One region of the Aquamicrobium segne genome, then DNA from elsewhere that is predicted to be linked to it. Evidence: riboswitches for the same ligand, from Rfam matches in the RefSeq annotation. Region 1 holds a riboswitch; the other holds the start of a gene.
The links. A riboswitch is a leader RNA that binds a small molecule or an ion and turns the genes downstream of it on or off. The one in region 1 is predicted to bind S-adenosylmethionine.

Region 1 (6,696 bases):
ACACCATTTTCCAGCCGCAGCGGCAGCATTTTCTCCAGATAGACATTGTTGACCTGCTCACGGGCACGCAGATAGGCAATGACCTCGTCATGTCGGGCCCCCTCCACCTTGAAAGCCACACCAAGGCAGGACCCGCCCCGGTCCAGCCCCAGAACCAGACCCGGGCGTTCAGATGTGCCGCGATAGACATGTGAATAAATACACAGCGTCCGGCGATAGCCGAAAAGACGTGCCCGCTGGCGCTCGATAAAGGCAAAACCGGGTTGCCAGATCAGAGAGCCATAGCCAAAAACCCAAAAATCGCCCATATCCAGATACCAGAATAAGGCCCGGCAACATTTGTGCCGGACTGTCATGACAAAAATTTCCCTTTATCAAGGGGGGTAGCGAGAGCAACAGCATGACGTCAAGTGACGAAAAAAAGACCAAACAGCGGCGTGGTCTGTTCTGGCTGCTGATTTTTCTGGTGGTCCTGTTTGGGGCTTACAGTGCAGGCTGGTTTTATCTGGCAGGCCGCCTGACCGATGAGGTCAGAGCCAGCATTGCCGATCTGTCGCAGCAAGGTATCCGCTCGGATTGCACAAGGCTGCGCACGCAAGGCTACCCGCTCAAGCTTGCCGTCATTTGTACAGGAACAGCCTATCAGGACGACGCAAAAGGCATTGCTGCAACAACAGGAACGCTGGAGGCCAGCTTTGCCATCTGGCGGCCGCAGACGGCCAATATCACACTGCGCGGCCCATTGCGCACCCTGATGCCCGGCCTTGCCCCCTTGTGGCTGGATTGGGACCAGTTGGAGATGCAAACCGGCCTGCAGCGGCCAATTCCTGACCATCTCAGACTGACCACACAAGGATTTTTGGGCCAGACCGACCCTGAAGACAGCAATCCGGTCGCCTTGTTCAACATCACCGATCTTGCCCTTGATTTATGGGCCGATGATCATGATCTGCTCTATCGCGGCAGCTTTGCTGAACTGGACATTACGCCTGAGGCTCTTGAGGGACGCACCTTGCCCACGCTTGACGGGGCTGGCGAAGCGCGGCTGAAAAATGGCGCGATCCTGCTGGAGAAAAACCCGCACAGCCTGCGTGGCCATGCAGCCGACATCACCCGGCTGGAGCTTTCCTCCGGTCAGGCGACTGTATCCGTGACCGGACCTGTCGCGATTGATGAACAGGGGCTGGTTGATGCAGAACTGATGGTCCGCATCACCAATCCCGAAAAAATTGCCGAGATACTGGCAACCGCCATCCCCAAACAGGCCCGCAAGATCAGACAGGGCTTTGGCGCGCTTGCCATGATGGGCAAGCAGCCCATTCTGCCGCTCACGATAAGCAGGAGCAACGCCACGCTGGGCTTCATCCCATTAGGCAGGATCAAGCCGCTGGAGTAATTTTCTCAACACATGATCTCGAAAAACCCGCAACTTTTCGAAACTCTGTTTTATTTCTGATGCTCCACAGCCTGACGACCGAAATTGGGGGCATCGACCTCCTGCCCAGCCTCAATGATCGAGCGGCGGATAGCGCGGGTATGCGTAAACAGATCAAACAGCTTGTCGCCATCGCCCCAGCGAATCGCTTTTTGCAAGGAAGCCAGATCTTCTGAAAACCGCGCCAGCATTTCCAGAATGGCATCCTTGTTATGCAGGCATACATCACGCCACATGGTCGGGTCGGAAGCCGCCAGACGGGTAAAATCACGAAAACCGGAAGCCGAATATTTGATGACTTCCGATTGTGTCACCGTTTCCAGATCGCTGGCCGTGCCGACGATGTTATAAGCAATAATATGCGGCAGATGCGAGACAATCGCCAGTGTCCGGTCATGATGATCGGCATCCATTATCTCGATATTGGCGCCGCAAAGCCGCCAGAATTGCGACAGCTTCTCCAGTGCCTGTGGGTCAGTTCCCGGCAGCGGGGTAAAGATGCACCAGCGGTTTTCAAACAATTCGGCAAAACCGGCATCCGGGCCGGATTTTTCGGTACCTGCCAGCGGGTGGCCCGGAATGAAATGCACCCCTTCGGGAATATGCGGCTGCATCTGGGCAATCACCGAAGATTTGGTCGAGCCGACATCAGTCAGGATCGCTCCCTTTTTCAAGGCAGGTGCAATCTCTTTGGCAATCGCTTGCGAAGCGCCAACCGGCACCGAGACAATGACCAGATCGGCATCGCAAACCGCTTCTGCAGCTTGCGCAAAATAGCTGTCACCAAGGCCAAGTTGTTTTGCCCGCTCCAGCGTCTCAAGACTACGGGTGGCAATGGCAATATGGCGGCCAAGATTATTTTTTCGGATGATGCGGGCCACAGACGAGCCGATCAGGCCGATGCCGACAAGGGCAATCTTCTCAAATAAAGGTTCAGATAGAGGTTCAGGCATTTTTCAACTTTTCAGAAATTTAGTCAGTGCGGCGACAACACCGCGATTGGCTTCTTCGGTTCCGACTGTCATCCGCAGCGCATCGGGAAGCCCATAGGCACCAACGCGCCGCAATATATAGCCGCGCGCGCTCAGATAATCGTCGGCGGCAGAAGCCGAATGCCTGCCTTCTTCCGGAAAATGAATGAGAATAAAATTGGTAACGCTGGGCGTCACCCGAAGCCCCAATGCCGTCAGTTCTTCAGTGAGCCAGGGCAACCAGGTCTCATTATGAACAAGCGAATGCTCGACATGAGCCTGATCGCGGATCGCTGCCGCACCTGCGGCAAGTGCGGTAGCCGTGACGTTGAAAGGATCGCGCACTCTTTCCAAGGCGTCGATAATATGGACTGGCGCATAGATCCAGCCAATACGCGCCCCGCCAAGCCCGTAAACCTTGGAGAAGGTGCGCGTCATGACCACATTTTGCGCGCTTGCCACCAGTTCAATACCCGCCTCATAGTCGTTGCGGCGCACATATTCAGCATAGGCGGCATCAAGCACCAGCATGACATTTTTCGGCAGGCCGGCATGCAGACGCCGCACCTCATCGAAAGGAATATAGGTGCCGGTCGGATTGGCCGGATTGGCCAGAAACACCATGCGTGTTCTGGGGCTCACACAGGCAAGGATCGCATCGACATCGACGCGCTCATCCTTTTCAGCAGCAATCACCGGTGTGGCGCCCGCTGCCAGAATGGCGATGCGATAGGCTAAAAAGCCATATTGCGGATAGATTGCCTCATCGCCCGGCGCAAGATAGATACGCGACAAAAGCGCCAGCGCCTCATCCGAACCATTGAAGCACATGAGATTGGCCATGTTCAGCCCATGCACCTCAGCAATGGCTTCGCGCAGGCATGTCGATGACCCGTCAGGATAAAATTCCAGCCGTCCGGCTGCCTCGCGCGCGGCCTCGGTTGCCTTTGAAGACGCGCCAAGCGGATTTTCATTGGCAGAAAGCTTGTACAGCTTCACACCCGGCGGCACCGTACTTTTGCCCGGCACATAAGCATCAATGTCCAAAATACCGGCGCGAGGCTGGGGACGAGACTGTTCTGGTGCCATGGTCATGATCTGAAATCCGCTGAAGGCCGGGACATTCCGGCAAGATATTTTGAAATAGCTGTCACACCCGACATTGTCGAGACTTGAGTGTGTCAGCAAGCATTGACGAAGATCGGGGCCAGTCCTAAATATATGCCAGTTCCGTGGTGATTTGGCCGGTCGGCTTGCAGCCACGTTAAAGAAGTCGCTAAAAAAGGCCGAGGCTGACAAGTCCTGTCAGGACCGGTTGCGATTTCGCCGCCGGTCTTTTTTGTTTGGCCGGCCAGTTTGTTGGAGAATATGATGCCGATCAAGATCCCCGATCAGCTTCCTGCGCGTGAAATACTCGTTCGCGAGGGTGTGTCCGTCATGGATGAACGCACCGCTCTGCGGCAGGATATCCGCCCGCTCCAGATCGGCTTGCTCAACCTCATGCCCAACAAGATCCGCACCGAAACCCAGTTTGCCCGGCTGCTTGGCGCTTCGCCCTTGCAGGTTGAATTGACGCTGGTGCGCGTTGGCAATCACAAGGCCAAAAACACGTCTGAAGAGCATCTGATCTCCTTCTACCAGACATGGGAAGAAGTGCGCGGGCGCAAGTTCGACGGCTTCATCATCACCGGTGCGCCAATCGAGCTGCTGGCATATGAGGATGTGGATTACTGGCGCGAGCTTGAACAGATTTTCGACTGGACAACCACCAATGTCCATTCCTCCTTCTTCATTTGCTGGGGGGCCATGGCCGCGGCCTGGCATTTCCATCGCATCCCCAAATATACGCTGGATAAAAAGGCTTTCGGTGTCTATCGCCATCATAACAACATTCCGGCCTCGCCCTATCTTGCCGGTTTTTCCGATGATTTTGCCGTGCCCGTATCACGCTGGACGGAAGTGCGCAGCCACGACATTCCACAGGATCGCGGCCTTGATCTGCTGATGGAATCAGACATTACCGGCCCCTGCCTGCTGTCAGAAGCAACCGGCAACCGGCTCTACATGTTCAACCATATCGAGTATGATTCAACCTCGCTGAAGGAAGAATATGACCGCGATATTGCGGCAGGCAGCGCCATTGACGTGCCGCATGAATATTATCCGGGCAATGACCCTTCACGCCCGCCACTCAACCGGTGGCGCTCACATGCACATCTGTTGTTTGGCAACTGGCTCAATCAGGTCTATCAGACCACCATATTTGATCTCAGCAAGATCGGCCAGTCGGCTTAGCGCAACGGGCGTTCTGACGAACGCAGCTTCCACTGCTCCAAGCTCTTGTTTTAGCCGCATTTGTGCAACGCCAGATGGCACCATCTGTGCTCACAAAATGCTTTAGCGCATGCCAAGGCTTGGTCTGCCCTGCGGAGAAAGCACAGGCACAAAAACGCGGCGCGAGGCCCGCTGGGCAACCGGAATGCCCTGATAGAGGCGCTTTTGCGCTTCTACGACAATAACACCGGAAAAAATCGGCCAGGCTTTACGGCCACTGCTTTCCAGCAGGCTGTGCATACGCATCATGAACCGTCGGCGTGACGGGGGAAACAACAACCCGTCCGCCCATGCTGCCGGTGTGAAATTTGCCTCCCGCAACAAGTCGCCAAGCTGCCCGCGCGAATAGGGCCGGCCGGTGCCAAAGGGTGTGTGTTCAAAACGCGCCCACACGCCACGCCGGTTCGGCACGACAATAACGACACGACCGGCTGGCGACAAAACCCGCCAGATTTCATTCAGCGTCTCGCGCGGGTTTTCCACATGTTCCAGAGAATGAACCAGCAACATGCGGTCGATAGACGCATCCGGCAGCGGCAGTTCCTCATCAAACACCAGTGCTGTGGCGGCAGGTCCCGTTGCTGGCCACAACACCGCACCTTGCGTGGCGGGCATGAAAGCAAACACACGTTCCGCATCTGCACCAAAGCGCTCCAGCCAGGGCAAGGCATAGCCTAGCCCCACCAGACGCTCATTGGGCACCTGCGCCCAGATTGATGACAGCGCCATGGTAATCGAGCGCTCAGCAAGACGGCCAAGGGGTGAGGCATAAAAAGAACGCAGATCAACAATATCAGAATACATGAAACGCCTTTTCAGCTTTGATCAAACGCTAACCGCTGTTGACAGCAGTTTCAACAAAACCTGCGCTGGGCAACCAAAAGCGAGGATGACAGTCCCTTATATCCGCCCTATGTCTAAAATGACGAAGGAGATTGATCATGACTGTTGAAGTTGAGCTGTTCACGTGCCAGCAGGATAATTTCGGTGCATTGATACGCGACAGAAAAACCAATGCCGTGGCGCTGATCGATGCGCCTGAAGAAGCACCGATCATAGCCGCTATTGAGCGCACCGGCTGGCCCCCCTCGCATCTGTTCATCACCCATCATCACAGCGACCATGTGGCCGCCAATCTGGCCCTGAAACAGCGCTTCAACCTGCACATTACCGGCCCGGAAGCCGAGAAGGACAAAATCCCCGGCATTGATGAGACGGTCAAGGATGGCTCACGCATCGCTTTCGGCAGCGGCTTTATTGACGTGATTGCCACCCCCGGCCACACGGCAGGTCATGTCTGCTATCACCTGCCACAGGCAAACATCATCTTTACCGCCGATACGCTGTTTGCGCTGGGCTGCGGGCGCTTGTTTGAATGCAAACCGGAAGTGATGTTTGCATCATTGCAAAAACTGGCAGCCCTGCCTGCTGACACGCAAGTCTATTGCGGCCATGAATATACGCTGAGCAATGCCCGTTTTGCCCTGACCATTGATCCTGCCAATGCTGCCTTGCAGGCCCGCGCCAAAGAGATCGAGGCCTTGCGGGCACAGAACAAGCCAACCTTGCCCACCACCATCGGTGCAGAGCTTGAAACCAACCCGTTCCTGCGCTTTGCCGATCCGACAATCCGTAAAAATCTTGGCATGGAAAATGCAACGGATGTCGAGGTCTTTACCGAAATCCGCCATCGCAAGGATAATGCATGATCCTGAAAAGCTGCAGACTTTTCAGATAAGATCATGCGCCAAAACAAACCTTAAGTCCCGGCCGGGATTTTCCTGCCAAGCAACAGCGACTTTGCCGCCAGCACCGCACCACCGGTAATCAGCAGGCAGGCGGCAAGAATGCGCAGCGACGGCTCGGCAAAGCCGGTGGCAATCAGCACCAGAGTGGACAAAAGTGGCGCGGCATAGCTGGCGGCCCCCAGCACCTGAATATCACCGCGCTTCACGC
Region 2 (6,696 bases), on a different contig from region 1:
TCCGCCTGACGCCGATCCCCTTGCTGCACCGCCAAAAACAGCTTGAAGAGACCGTGACAGCCCTTGCCCGGCGGAGCGGGCAGACAATGACAATACGCCTTGAAAGGCTGCGGGCCCGCCTTGTGCAGGCCGACCGCCTGCTTGCCAGTTTAAAACTGTCCGAACAGGCCATTCTTGAGCGCGGCTATGCAATGGTGCTGGACACACAAAGACAAGTTATGCGCCGCGCTGCTGATATTGTGTCCGGGCAGGAACTGGAATTGCGTTTTGCCGATGGTACGGCCAAAGCCATGGCCGGACAAGGCAAGCCAGAAACACCTCGTCCACGCCCGGTTCCAAAACCCAACACGCAATCCAAGACCAGAGATGATGGCGGACAAGGCTCGCTTTTCTGACAGAGCTTTTCTTGTTTTCATGAAAAACGGATGAAATGCTCTAATCTCTTGTTTTAGCCGCATTTATGCGACGCCAGAAGATTCCGTCTGGCTGCAAAATGCTCTAAGAATCCGGTTTTTCCATGCACCGCAAAAAGAAATCGGCATTCGGGCAGATTGCCCTCACATCTGCAAAATCAGCCTGTTTTTCCAACAGAGCCCGGCACTGCTCTTTAACTGGACAGGTCAGGCAGGTCGTGCGCGCCTCAGCCATTGCCTTGCCTGCCTCCAGACGCGCCGCAGAAGCAGCATCGATCCCGGCTCGCTCCATGGCGAGGTCAAAAATCCTGAACTGCCTCCAGACAAGTTCAGTCAGCGGCCAGCGTTGCGCAGAAGCCATATCTGCCTCCTGCGCTGCATGTTAGAGTATTTCATCCCATCATGGAAACGAATGAAATGCCGCAGGCTCTTTTCATGGAGCGCGGTTGCGTCCTGCCGGACGCAACCGCCTGTCCTTGCAAAACGCTCTAATAGCGCCCGCTATAATAGCGCTCATCACATTCAGCGACATAGACCTGACCATTGGGCGCGCGGTAACGGCACATCTGGCGATCACCTGGCTGTGGCCCGCCGGAAGTGGCAACCACAGCACCAAGCAGCGCACCGGCACCGGCGCCAATCAGCGTGCTCTTTGTATCGCGGCCAATCGCCTGACCAACCAGTGCCCCGCCCACACCACCAACGGCGGCCCCTGTCGTGGCGCGCTGCTGTTGCGGCGTTTGCGAACAGCCGGCAAGACCCATGGTCAGGGCGACAGCGCCAATGGCTGCAAATTTAAAAACTCTCATCTGATCCTTCTCCTTGTCTGATAGCCCATTCTCACATCGCATCATGAAGATGAACGTAAGCTGACTGCAACAGGTTCCGGGTTTTTGATACAAGCCCTTACATCATGCGATCAGGGCGGCCAAAAGGCCGCAACTTGCGCTGCGGCCTTTCAAGAAAAATGCTGATTGATCAATAAATATCAAAATTGAAATATTTTGACTGAATTTTCTGGTAGGTGCCGTCAGCAACAATGGCGTCAATGGCGCTGTTGATCTTTTCGCGCAGTTCATCCTCACCCTTGCGAATGGCGATACCGGTTTCCAGTTCAGTGCCCTCAACATCGCCAATTAGCTTGCAGCAATCCGCCTCATCCGAATTGTTGAGCCAGTCAACGAGAACGAATTTATCGGACACAAGCGCGTCAAGACGGCCATTGAGCATATCCTGCACGGCCTCTTCCTGTGTCGGGTAAAGCTTAACATCCGCGCCAGCCTTGGCATAATGATCCTGTGCATAAATTGCCTGCGTGGTCGCCGATTGCGCCCCGATCGTCTTGCCCGCAAGCTCTTCGGGCTTGGTGCCGCTCAGGTCACTGTCCTTGGTGGCGATGACAGCCAGCGGCGTGACATAGTATTTATTGGTAAAATCAACCTGCTCCTTGCGCTCTTCGGTGATCGACATGGAGGCAACAACAGCATCGAACTTGCTGGCCTGAAGGGCTGGAATAATGCCATCCCAATCCTGCACGACAAATTCACATTCGACCTTCATCTGCTCGCAAAGCGCATTGGCAATGTCGATGTCAAACCCTTCAAGCTGACCATCGGCTGTCAAACTGTTGAAGGGAGGATAAGCACCTTCAGTCCCAATCCTGAGCTTGCCATCCTGTGCGGCTGCCTGACCGGCGATAAGAGCAATCACGCTCGCCGTGGCAACGCCTGCGAGCCATCTGGAAATTCGCATATTATACCTCTTCCCAAAAAATTCAGGCCCCTTTGGCCTTGTCTCCAGCCAAGCACAGCCAGAAGCCGGAGACAAGCCGAAAAGGAGAGGCTTATACTTGAACGGGACTGCGAAAATGCTTGGAGAGTTTGAGGCCCTGCGCCTGATAGTTGGAGCCAAGATCAGCACCATAAAGCGCTTGCGGGCGTGCAAGCATATGTTCATAGACCAATCGGCCTACAATCTGTGCGTGATCAAGGATGAAGGGAACCTCATGGCTGCGCACTTCCAGAACGGCGCGGCTGCCGGTGCCGCCAGCAGCCGAATGGCCAAAGCCGGGATCAAAAAAACCGGCATAGTGAACCCGGAATTCACCCACCAGCGGGTCGAAAGGTGTCATTTCGGCTGCATATAAGGGCGGCACATGCACGGCCTCGCGGCTGACCAGAATATAAAACTCGTCAGGATCAAGCACCAATTCAGCCGCACCCCGATTATAAAGCGGCTCCCAGAAATCCAGCACCTCATGAATGGCGCGGCGGTCCACGTCGATGAGGCCGGTGTGATGTTTGGCGCGGTAGCCGATCAGCCCGTTGGCATCCCCTTCCAGATCAATGGACAAGGCAATGCCACCGCCAGAAATATCGGGCGGATCGGTTGCCACCAGCATCTCGCCTTGATGCAGCGCATGCAGTTCTTCTTCACCAAGCAAGGCATTGCCACTGCGAAACCGGATTTGCGACAGGCGTGAACCGGTGCGGGCAACGATTGGAAAGGTCCGCGGACTGACTTCCAGATAGAGCGGGCCATGATAGCCAGCGGCAATCTTGTCAAACTCCGCGCCGTGATCCGTCATCACACGGGTGAAAATATCAAGCCGTCCGGTCGAGCTTTTGGGATTGGCCGAGGCAGAAATTTTTTCTGGCAACGCAAGTGTTTCCAAAAGCGGCACGATATAGACGCAGCCCGTTTCCAGAACGGCGCCCGCGCTTAAGTCAATTTCATGCAATTGCAGCCGGTCAAGTTTTTCTGCAACCGAATGGCCCGGCCCCGGCAGAAAGGAGGCGCGCACCCTGAACGCCTTTTCTCCCAACCGCAGATCAAGGCTTGCAGGCTGAATCTGGTCAGCATCGAGTGCGCGAGGTGAAACAAGCGCGCCAGTTTCAAACAGCGCGGCAATTTCCTGATCGGGCAAAATGCCAGTCTGACGCAAGGCTCAAGCTCCCGGCCGATAGGGGATGACAATTGAATATGTCTTAAACATACAAATGATTGACGCAACCCGGCGTGAGGTTTAAAGCCATGCTTATCCCGTGGTGATTTGGCCGGTCGGCTTGCAGCCACGTTAAACAAGTCGCTAAGGGACCGTCGGACTCTTTGGAAGCTGTCTGTACCGGTTGCGACTTCGCGGCCGGTTTTTTGTTTTGGGAAAGAAAGCCATGACATCGGACAAGACACGCAATTGGAAACCACGCACGACGCTGGTTCACGACGCAACGCTGCGCTCACAATATGGCGAGATGTCAGAAGCAATCTTTCTCACGCAAGGCTATGTCTATAAAACGGCAGAGGCTGCCGAAGCCCGCTTCAAGGGTGAAGATCCGGGTTTCATCTATTCGCGCTACGCCAATCCTACGGTTGACATGTTTGAAAGGCGCATGTGTGCGCTTGAAGGCGCTGAAGAAGGCCGCGCCATGGCTTCAGGCATGGCAGCGGTGGCCGCAGCCATTCTGTGCAGCCTCAGGGCGGGTGATCATATTGTGGCGGCACGCGCTTTATTCGGCTCCTGTCGCTGGATCGTCGAGACACTGGCGCCGCGCTATGGCATTGAAGCCACGCTGGTCGATGGCAAGGACATTGCCAATTGGGAACAGGCCGTACGCCCCAACACCAAGCTTTTCTTCCTTGAAAGCCCGACCAACCCCACCCTTGAGGTCATCGACATTGCCGCTGTGGCAGCCCTTGCCAATTCGATTGGCGCAAGGCTGGTGGTTGACAATGTGTTTGCCACGCCACTGCTGCAACGCCCGCTGGAACTGGGCGCTCATGTCGTCGTCTATTCAGCTACCAAGCATATAGACGGGCAAGGCCGCTGTCTGGGCGGCATCGTCCTTTCCGACAAGGCATGGGTTGAAGAGCATTTGCAGGATTACTTCCGCCATACCGGCCCGTCCATGTCGCCCTTTAATGCGTGGACGCTGCTCAAGGGGCTGGAAACACTTGCCGTGCGGGTTGATCAGCAGATGCGCTCGGCCGCCCGCATTGCCGATCTTCTGGCGCAAGCGCCGCAGATCGAGCGCGTCATCTATCCAGGCCGTCCCGACCATCCGCAGGCCGATATAATCGCCAGGCAGATGTCAGGTGGCTCAACGCTCATCTGTTTTGACGTAAAAGGCGGCAGGGCGGGAGCTTTTGCCTTCCAGAATGCGCTTGATATTGTGCTGCTTTCCAACAATCTGGGCGATGCCAAAAGCCTGATTACCCATCCAGCCACGACCACGCACAAGAATCTGAGCGATGAAGCACGGGCTGAAAGCGGGATTGGTGCAGGCACGTTGCGACTGTCGATCGGCCTTGAGGATATTGACGACCTCGTAGAGGATATTGAGCAGGCGCTGGCCAGCGTTCGCTAGAGCATTTGTGCGACGTCAGATGGAATCATCTGACGTCGCACAAATTGCGGTTAAAACAAAAGTTTAGAGCCGGTCTTTCGACCGGCTCTTTCTAGTTCAGGCTTTGATCGCCTTCACCTTTGCCTCGATGCGGGCGCCAATATCGGCATCGACGCTCTTCCAGTAATCGAAAGCACGGCTCAGCACCGGTTCACGCACACCACCGGCAAGGCCACCGGCAACCGTATCAACCAGTGCCGCACGCTGGGCATCATTGAAGACCTCGCGCACCAGAGTGCCCGGCTGGCTGAAATCATCATCTTCAGCCCGCAGCGCATAAGCGCTGCGAACCATTGGACCATCAGCTTCCCAGCCATCTGCGACCGGGCCGGTCTCATCCGACCACGAACGTCCGCCGCTATTGGGCGCATAGACCGGGGCGTTGCCCGAATGATGATAGGTCATGTGGCCATCAAACATATAGGAGTTAACCGGCACCTTGGGCTGGTTGACCGGCAATTGATGGAAATTGGTGCCGATGCGGTTGCGCTGGGCGTCGGCATAGGCAAAAGCCCGGCCAAGCAGCATCTTGTCGGGTGACAGGCCAATGCCCGGCACGGTGTTGCCCGGCGAGAAGGCGGCCTGCTCGATCTGGGCAAAGAAATTTTCCGGGTTGCGGTTGAGCGTCATCTTGCCGACCCTGATCAGCGGATAATCCTTATGCGGCCAGGTCTTGGTCAGGTCAAACGGGTTGATGCGGTAGGTCTTGGCCTCTTCATAAGGCATGACCTGAACCGACAGGATCCAACTTGGATGCTCGCCACGCTCAATGGCGTCAAACAGGTCACGGCGATGGAAATCAGCATCATTGCCCGACATGGCGGCAGCTTCTTCATTGCTGAAGAATTCCATGCCCTGCTCGGTGTGGAAGTGGTACTTGACCCAGAATTTTTCGCCCTTTGCATTAACCCACATATAGGTGTGCGAGCCATAGCCATTCATGTGACGCCAGGTGCGCGGCAGGCCGCGCTCGCCCATCAGATAGGTCACCTGATGCGCGGTCTCCGGGTTGCTGGTCCAGAAATCCCACTGCATGTGATTGTCGCGCAGCCCGGAATCGGGCAGACGCCGCTGGCTGCGGATGAAATGCGGGAACTTCATCGGGTCACGCACGAAAAAGATCGGCGTGTTGTTGCCGACGAGGTCGTAATTGCCTTCACTGGTGTAGAATTTCAGCGAAAAGCCACGCACGTCGCGCCATGTGTCGGGGCTGCCCTGTTCACCGGCAACGGTGGAGAAACGCGCCAGCATATCCGTCGAAGCACCCTTCTGGAAAAGGGCTGCCTTGGTATAGGCTGAGACATCCTCGGTCGTTTCGAAAATCCCGAAAGCACCGGCACCCTTGGCATGCGGCAGACGCTCCGGCACCTTCTCGCGGTTGAAATGCGCCATCTGCTCCAGAAAATGCACATCGTGAAGCACGATCGGGCCATCGGCGCCAATAGTCAGCGAATTGCGGTCGCTCACAGCAGGAGCGCCGGTTCCCGTTGTGGAACCGGTGTTATGGGAATGGTCGGGTTTACCTTGATCTGACATGGGGTCTCCAGACTGTCTTGAAAGTTGAAGGGTGAAAACTGTGATGCCGATGCTCTTACATTGGTACTACGCCTGAAAAGAACAATGCGACAAACCTGCAAAGCAGGCAGACATTGTGCAAGACAGGAGAAAAGCTATCCTGATGAATTGATTGATCTGTCCCTGATTGGCATAAGATTGCCGCAAGTGCAAACAGGAAGCTGCCCGGGAACGGGTATCAACCCGTCAGCAGCATGAGGCTGCAAAACGCATGTCCCACACGGTAGAACCATGAAAAATCTTCTGATTATCGCTGCATTTTTTCTGTTTGGTGCACACACTGTTCATGCAGCCGATACAATCCC

Region 2: linked by a shared signal. The riboswitch ahead of ACFPLB_RS11755 (O-succinylhomoserine sulfhydrylase) and the one ahead of ACFPLB_RS06695 (homoserine O-succinyltransferase) in region 1 are both predicted to bind S-adenosylmethionine.

The regions. Positions count from the first base shown of each region.
Region 1 is NZ_JBHSLL010000016.1:35,956-42,651, reverse strand. It holds gene ACFPLB_RS06715 (gamma-glutamylcyclotransferase) at 1-308, opposite strand, end outside; gene ACFPLB_RS06710 (DUF2125 domain-containing protein) at 401-1,396, shown strand; gene ACFPLB_RS06705 (prephenate/arogenate dehydrogenase family protein) at 1,447-2,388, opposite strand; gene ACFPLB_RS06700 (pyridoxal phosphate-dependent aminotransferase) at 2,392-3,501, opposite strand; SAM riboswitch at 3,629-3,708, shown strand; gene ACFPLB_RS06695 (homoserine O-succinyltransferase) at 3,778-4,701, shown strand; gene ACFPLB_RS06690 (class I SAM-dependent methyltransferase) at 4,804-5,544, opposite strand; gene gloB (hydroxyacylglutathione hydrolase) at 5,682-6,449, shown strand; gene yddG (aromatic amino acid exporter YddG) at 6,500-6,696, opposite strand, start outside.
Region 2 is NZ_JBHSLL010000039.1:33,210-39,905, reverse strand. It holds gene xseA (exodeoxyribonuclease VII large subunit) at 1-395, shown strand, start outside; gene ACFPLB_RS11775 (DUF6455 family protein) at 499-774, opposite strand; gene ACFPLB_RS11770 (YMGG-like glycine zipper-containing protein) at 902-1,222, opposite strand; gene ACFPLB_RS11765 (ABC transporter substrate-binding protein) at 1,392-2,165, opposite strand; gene ACFPLB_RS11760 (2'-deoxycytidine 5'-triphosphate deaminase) at 2,257-3,357, opposite strand; SAM riboswitch at 3,448-3,525, shown strand; gene ACFPLB_RS11755 (O-succinylhomoserine sulfhydrylase) at 3,584-4,777, shown strand; gene ACFPLB_RS11750 (catalase) at 4,874-6,352, opposite strand; gene ACFPLB_RS11745 (hypothetical protein) at 6,623-6,696, shown strand, end outside.